3 regions of the Mesorhizobium sp. WSM1386 genome follow, and region 3 is predicted to be linked to each of the others. Evidence: predicted binding sites of a transcription regulator. Region 3 holds the regulator's gene; each other region holds the start of a gene.
The links. Region 3 encodes PhoB, which activates phosphate uptake and scavenging genes when phosphate is short. Its sites were predicted from a motif close to TGTCATNNANCTGTCAT; they were not measured.
Positions count from the first base shown of each region.

Region 1: AC0NIH_RS25725 (LTA synthase family protein) is a predicted target of PhoB. The motif match lies at 1,226-1,242, and genes of this name have one in related genera.
Region 2: AC0NIH_RS14015 (alpha-D-ribose 1-methylphosphonate 5-triphosphate diphosphatase) is a predicted target of PhoB. The motif match lies at 1,039-1,055, and genes of this name have one in related genera.

Region 1 covers NZ_CM148373.1:5,219,963-5,222,229, forward strand. The annotation lists gene fabG (3-oxoacyl-[acyl-carrier-protein] reductase) at 1-2, opposite strand, end outside; gene fabD (ACP S-malonyltransferase) at 63-1,004, opposite strand; gene AC0NIH_RS25725 (LTA synthase family protein) at 1,257-2,267, shown strand, end outside.
Region 2 covers NZ_CM148373.1:2,873,231-2,875,497, reverse strand. The annotation lists gene AC0NIH_RS14020 (GMC family oxidoreductase) at 1-869, shown strand, start outside; gene AC0NIH_RS14015 (alpha-D-ribose 1-methylphosphonate 5-triphosphate diphosphatase) at 1,248-2,267, shown strand, end outside.
Region 3 covers NZ_CM148373.1:1,411,402-1,413,668, forward strand. The annotation lists gene phoU (phosphate signaling complex protein PhoU) at 1-646, shown strand, start outside; gene phoB (phosphate regulon transcriptional regulator PhoB) at 663-1,352, shown strand; gene AC0NIH_RS06925 (ROK family protein) at 1,671-2,267, opposite strand, start outside.

The DNA.
Region 1 (2,267 bases), 2.9 Mb from region 3:
ATTTTTGTCTCCTGATTGAGAAGAGGACACCCTTCGCACGGGTGGGGTCAAATGGCATCCGATTATACGAGTGCCGCTCGTGCTGTTTCGACCTCGGCGGAACTCCCCACCGACGCGGTGGCGATGTCGCGGTTGATGCGCCGCGCCAGCCCCGACAGCACCTTGCCGGCGCCGATCTCGTAGAGCGCGGTGACGCCGTTGGCGCCGAACCATTCGACGGTCTCGCGCCAGCGCACGCGGGCGACCACCTGCTCGACCAGGCGCCGCGAAATCTCGTCCGGGTCGCTCGTCGGGGTGACTGAGACGTTCGAGACGATCGGAACCACCGGTGCGGCCTTGGCCACTTTGGCGAGCGCGTCGCGCATGATCTCCGCGGCCGGCGTCATCAACGCCGAATGAAAAGGTGCCGAGACCTGCAGCATCAGCGCCCGCTTGGCGCCCTTTTCGGTGCAAAGCCTGGCGGCCAGCTCGACCGCGGCCTTGGCGCCGGAGATGACCAATTGGCCGCCGCCATTGTCGTTGGCGACCTGGCAGACAGACCCTTTGGCCGCTTCAGCGCAGGCAGCTTCGACATCCGCCTGCTCCAGTCCGATGATCGCCGCCATGGCGCCCTTCCCGGGAGGTACCGCCGCCTGCATGGCGTTGCCGCGAATGCGCAGCAGCCGCGCGGCATCGCCAACGGAAACGAAGCCCGCGGCGGCCAGCGCCGAATATTCGCCCAGCGAATGGCCGGCGACATAGGCGACCTTGTCCTTCAGCGAGAACCCACGCGATTCCAGCGCCCTGATGGCCGCCAGCGATACCGCCATCAGCGCCGGCTGTGCGTTGGCCGTCAACGTCAAGGCCTCTTCGGGACCTTCCCAGATCAGCTTCGACAGGTTTTCGCCGAGCGCGTCGTCGACTTCCTGGAAGACCCTGCGCGCCTCGGGAAAGCTATCGGCGAGATCCTTGCCCATGCCAACAGCCTGGCTGCCTTGTCCCGGAAAGGTGAATGCGACGGCCATGCGAGGCTCCCAAGGGCTGGTTTTGCTTGCCTGATAGGCGGGTTTTTCTTGCCTGTGACGCAAGGCAGGCCGCCAAGTCAAGTCCAGTTCGCCCCTGCCGGGCGGCTTCGTCAACCGCCGAGTGCCTGTTCCCAAAGGCTTTTTGGCGATCACTCCTGATGAAAACCGCTCACGAATCGTTTGCTGGCTCTTCTTATTTCCGCCACAGGCGCTAGCTTTGCGTGACAATTATATGACAATCGAGTGACGTGTTTGTCGCTGGGTGGGGAAGTTGAAGTGACAAAGAGTTCGAAACGTAGCGGTAAAGCCGTGCCGCAATTCCTGGAAGACGATCCGTCCACCGGCTACCTGCCGGGCCGGAGATGGCCGGTTGTCCGTTACGGGCTGATCAGCCTGGCGATCGCGGCCATCCTGGTGTTCGCCATCGAACTGATCGTGCGCGGTGATTTCGCCGGCACCGTCTCTTTCTTCCTGCAGCCGCTCAAGCCGGGCTGGACCACGATCGTCGTGTTCGCGCTGATCCTGATCGGCCTCGACGCCGTGCTCGGCCGTAGCCACCAGAGCCTGATGATCGTGGCTCCGCTGACCCTGTCTTTAGCCTTTGTCGGCCATCAGAAGTCGCATTATCTCGGCGATCCGCTCTATCCGACGGATTTCCTCTACGCCCGCCAGATCGTCGCCCTGCTGCCATTGCTGGTGCGCGACCGGCCAATGACCGCGCTCGCCATGGTCGTCGGCATCGTCGCCGGCCTGTCGCTGCTCGTCTATGGCTGGCGGCTGTGGCGCCGCAAGGTCCTCGCACTCAGCCGAAAGGGCCGCCTCGCCCGGCTGACGCTGGCGGTTCCGCTGCTCGCCTTCTTTGTCTCAATCATGGACTACGCCACCTTCTCGTGGACCAGGGACCGGCTGCAGATCATTCCGATCATGTGGGACCAGAAGGAAAACTACGCCTCCAACGGCTTTGCGCTCGCCTTCGCGCTCAACGTGCCGATGGCGCATGTCTCGGCGCCGGCCGGCTATTCCGACAAGGCGATCGCAGCGATCGAGAGGCCAGCGGTGACAGCCTCCGTGCCCGCCGAGAAACCGGACATCATCGTCGTCATGAGCGAATCGTTCTGGGATCCGACCAAACTGCCCGGGGTAACCATCACGCCGGACCCCATTCCCAATGTGCGGGCGTTGCGCTCGGGCTATATGTTCTCGCCCGAATTCGGCGGCATGACCGCCAATATCGAGTTCGAAGCGCTGACCGGCTTCTCGAAC
Region 2 (2,267 bases), 1.5 Mb from region 3:
ATACAGCGACGGCAAGGGCCGAGGTGATCCTCACCGCCGGTGCGTTGGCGACGCCGAAGCTGATGATGCTGTCGGGACTGGGGCCAGCCGAGCATCTGGCCGGGCTGGGCATTCCCGTCATCCGCAACATGCCTTCGGTCGGCCGCGACCTGCAGGATCATGTCGCGGCCCCCGCCTATGCATTGACACGCCAACCGATCTCGCTGCTCGGGCAGGACCGCGGCCTGAAGGCGCTGCGCCACGGCATCCAGTACCTGATGTTTCGCAGCGGCCTGCTGACCTCCAACGTGGTCGAGAGCGGCGGCTTCTTCGACACCGATGGCGACGGCCGGCCCGATGTCCAGTTCCACGTCCTGCCGGTGATGATCGAAAGCGCCGAGCACGGTTCGATCGAGCGCCACGGCATGGAGCTCAACCCTTGTGTTCTCCGGCCAAAGTCGCGCGGCACGGTCGGCCTGCGCTCACGTGACGCCGCCGACCCGATCCGCTTCACCACCGGCTTCCTGTCCGATCCCCATGATCTCGCTCTGCTGCTCGTCGGCATGAAGATTGCCCGCAATATCCTGCGCCAGCCTGCCCTGCAGGCCGTGATCGCCGAGGAACTGTCGCCGGGTAACGATGCGGATCTTTCCGACCAGACGATTACAGACCACATCCTCGAACACGCCAAGACCGTCTATCACCCCTGCGGTACCTGCCGGATGGGCACCGACGACGGCGCGGTGGTCGATCCGCAATTGCGCGTGCGCGGCGTACCGCGCCTGCGCATCTGCGACGCCTCGATCATGCCGCGCCTGATCAGCGGCAACACCAACGCGCCCGTGATCATGATCGCCGACCGCTGCGCCGATTTCATCCTGGGCGCGTAAGCAGCCGTTCACCTTGGCTTTGGCCGCATGCAGCAGCACGCTCGAAAGCTGCACGCGCTCGCTGATCCGTTGATGGCCGCCAGCCTGCTGTCCGCGGTGCCGGTCTTGGTGCTATTCCTGACCGCGCAGGTTAAAAGTAGGCTCCGGGCGCGCGCATCACCTATTCCGCCTTCATGTAAATGTCATAAAAATCAAATGGAAACCGGCATTCGGGTGAACTAGAAAACATAGGGTTGTCCTGGAGAGATCGATCGAAGCGGCGGCAACCGTCGCCATGATCGGCGTCTTCCATCACCCGAAAATGTCGCCGACCTTGTCATCAGCGAAATCCACCTTGAAACCACTTCCCACCCTGAAACCACTTGCAAGAGACATGACATGTGGCTGAGTGACTTCGAAATTGTCCTGCGTGACCGTGTCGTTGCCAATGGCGCTGTCAGGATCGAAAACGGCCGGATTGCCGAAATCCGTGACCAACCTGTCGAGAATGCCGACATCGAGGGCGGCGGCCGCCTGCTCCTGCCGGGCTTCATCGACATGCATGGCGACATGGTAGAGAAGGAAGTCGAGCCGCGCACCGGCGTCCATGTGCCGATGCAAATCGGCATTGCCGAACTCGACAAGAAGCTCGCCTCCTGCGGCGTGACGACGGCCTATGCCGCGCTCTCCTTCATCGGCGCCAGCGTCACCAGCGGCGTGCTGCGCTCGGAAGATCATACATCCGATATCATCGAGACCATTGCCGGGATGAAGGACGATCTGCTTGTCGACCACCGCATCCATGCCCGGTTCGAGGTCACCTTCACGCCCGCGATCGCCAAGCTGCAAAGGTTGATGGATGCAGGCAAGCTGCACCTCATCTCCTTGATGGACCACACGCCCGGCCAGGGACAATACCGCGACGTCGAACTCTACATCGCCCGCATCGCCAAGGAGCGTGGCATGTCCGTTGCCATGGCCTCCGAGATCGTCGGACAGCGGATGGCCGGCCGCGAGGGCCAGGGCGATGTACTCAACGCGCTGCAGGATCTGTCGGCCCGCGCCCGCGCCTGCGGCATCGTGCTTGCCTCGCATGACGACGACACCCTGGAAAAAGTGGAACTGGTCCATGGCCTGGGCGCCGTGCTCAGCGAATTCCCGGTGACGCTCGAAGCGGCGCAGGAAGCCCGCCGGCTCGGCATGCACACCGCAATGGGCGCGCCCAACGCACTGCGCGGAGTTTCCTATTCCGGCAATCTTTCCGCCCGGCGGGCCTATGAGGCGGGATTGCTCGACATGCTGGCCAGCGACTACCATCCGGCCTCGATCCTGCCGGCCGTGCTTGGCCTGGCACAGGTGCGCGACGGCGGCCTGGCAGCGGCGGCCGCGCTGACAAGCGCCAACCCGGCCGCGGCGCTC
Region 3 (2,267 bases):
CGACATGGGCGACCTCGCCGGCTCGATGGTCGGCGGTGCCACCAAGGCGCTGCTGAACTCCGACAATGCGCTCGCCCAACGCGTCGTCTCCGATGACGCGATCATGGACGCGCGCCAGCGCGAGCTGGACGACCGCGCCATCACGCTGATCGCCAAGCGCCAGCCGATGGCCGACGATCTGCGCCACGTCGTCGGCTCGATCCGCATGGCCGGCGATCTCGAACGCATCGGCGACCTTGCCAAGAACATCGCCAAGCGCGTCGGCACGGTCGGGCTCTCCGCCACGCCGCGCGACCTGTCGCACTCCATCGACGCGATGGCGCAGCTGGTGCTGATCCAGGTTCAAGGTGTCATCGAGGAATATGCGGCGCGCGATGCCGCCGCACTGGCCAAGCTGCGCGCCGACGACGAGCGTATCGACGTCAAATACACTTCGGTGTTCCGAGAACTGCTGACCTACATGATGGAAGATCCGCGCAACATCACCGCCTGCACGCATCTTCTGTTCTGTGCCAAGAACCTCGAACGCATCGGCGACCACGTGACCAATATCGCCGAGAATGCGTATTATGTGCTGACCGGCACGCAGCTGCCCGCCAATCGCCCGAAGCAGGACGAAACCGCGATGTCGGCGCCGGCGGCATAGCAGGGGTGACCAGCCGATGATCGCGCCACGCATCATGGTGGTGGAGGATGAGGAGCCGCTAGGGGTGCTGCTCCGCTACAATCTGGAATCGGAAGGCTACCAGGTCGAGGTGGTGACGCGCGGCGACGAGGCGGAGATCCGCCTGCAGGAGAACGTGCCCGACCTTCTGGTGCTCGACTGGATGGTGCCGGCGGTGTCCGGCATCGAACTCTGCCGGCGCCTGCGGATGCGGCCCGAGACCGAGCGGCTGCCGATCATCATGCTGACCGCGCGGGGCGAGGAGAGCGACCGCGTGCGCGGCCTGTCGACCGGCGCCGACGACTATCTGGTCAAGCCGTTCTCGACGCCGGAATTCATGGCACGCGTCAAGGCGCTGCTGCGCCGCGCCAAACCTGAAGTGCTGTCCAGCGTGCTCAAGGTCGGCGATATCGTGCTCGACCGCGAATCGCACCGCGTCTACCGCAAAAAGAGCGAGATCCGGCTCGGACCGACCGAGTTCCGCCTGCTCGAATTCATGATGCGCCATCCCGGCCGCGTGTTCTCGCGCAGCCAGTTGCTCGACAATGTCTGGGGCGAGACGATCTACATCGACGAGCGCACCGTCGACGTGCATGTCGGGCGGCTGCGCAAGGCGGTCAACAATGGCCGCATGCCGGATGTGATCCGCACGATTCGTGGGGCGGGCTACGCGATCCGGGAAGATTAGGTTCTTCGGCGCGGAAGGTTAGACAGTCGGATTTCGTGCTTAAGCCGGATCGCTTTACCTTGGCGATTCGCGAAAACGTCCATTGCTTCGTCCTCCACGGGCGGAGCAAGGAGCGAAGCGACGCGGCGTAGACCCGAGGATCCATGCCGCGACTTCGAAGCGTTGCCTCGGTGCGGAATTCTGCTCCGCTGCACTCCGTGGCCAAGGTCGCGGCATGGATCCCAGGGTCTCCGCGACGGAGCTTCGCTCCTGCTCCGCCCAGGGATGACGAAGTCGTGAGGCTTTGTCCAACCCACGGGTGTTACGATGGCTTCGATTTCACGCCACGTTCTTCCCAGCGGCGCCCCCTCTCGCCTGCGCGCCTGGCGCGAAAATTTCCTGGTCGACGAAGGTCAGAGCGCGCATGGCGCAGCCTTCGCGGATCAGCGGCAGTTCGTTCGGCTCGGTGTCGAAGGAGATCGATTCCGAGTGCTGGCCACCGGCGGTCCGGGCAATCGCCTCGCGCAAGGCCGGCTCGATCAGGTCGAAGGCGGCGGCGCTGACGCCGACCATGGCGACGGGGGCGGGATCGATTAGCGCGAACAGGCTGCCCAGGCCATAGCCGAGCGCCTCGCCGGCCTTGCGATAGGCCTGGCGCTCCGGGCCGTCCTTGTCGCGCGCCGAGGCCGCCAGCGTCCGCATGTCGGCGTCGCTGACGTCGACCGGTTCGGTGTCCTCGCCAAGCTGCCTCGCATTGCGCCAGATAGCATAGTTGCCGGCATAGGCCTCGACGCAGCCGCGCCGTCCGCAGCGGCAGAGCGCGCCGCCCGGCCGGTGGATCATGTGGCCGAACTCGCCGCCCGAGGAGTGGGTGCCGGTGAACAGTTCGCCCTTCAGCACCAGGCCCATGCCGATGCCATGCGACAACAGGATGGC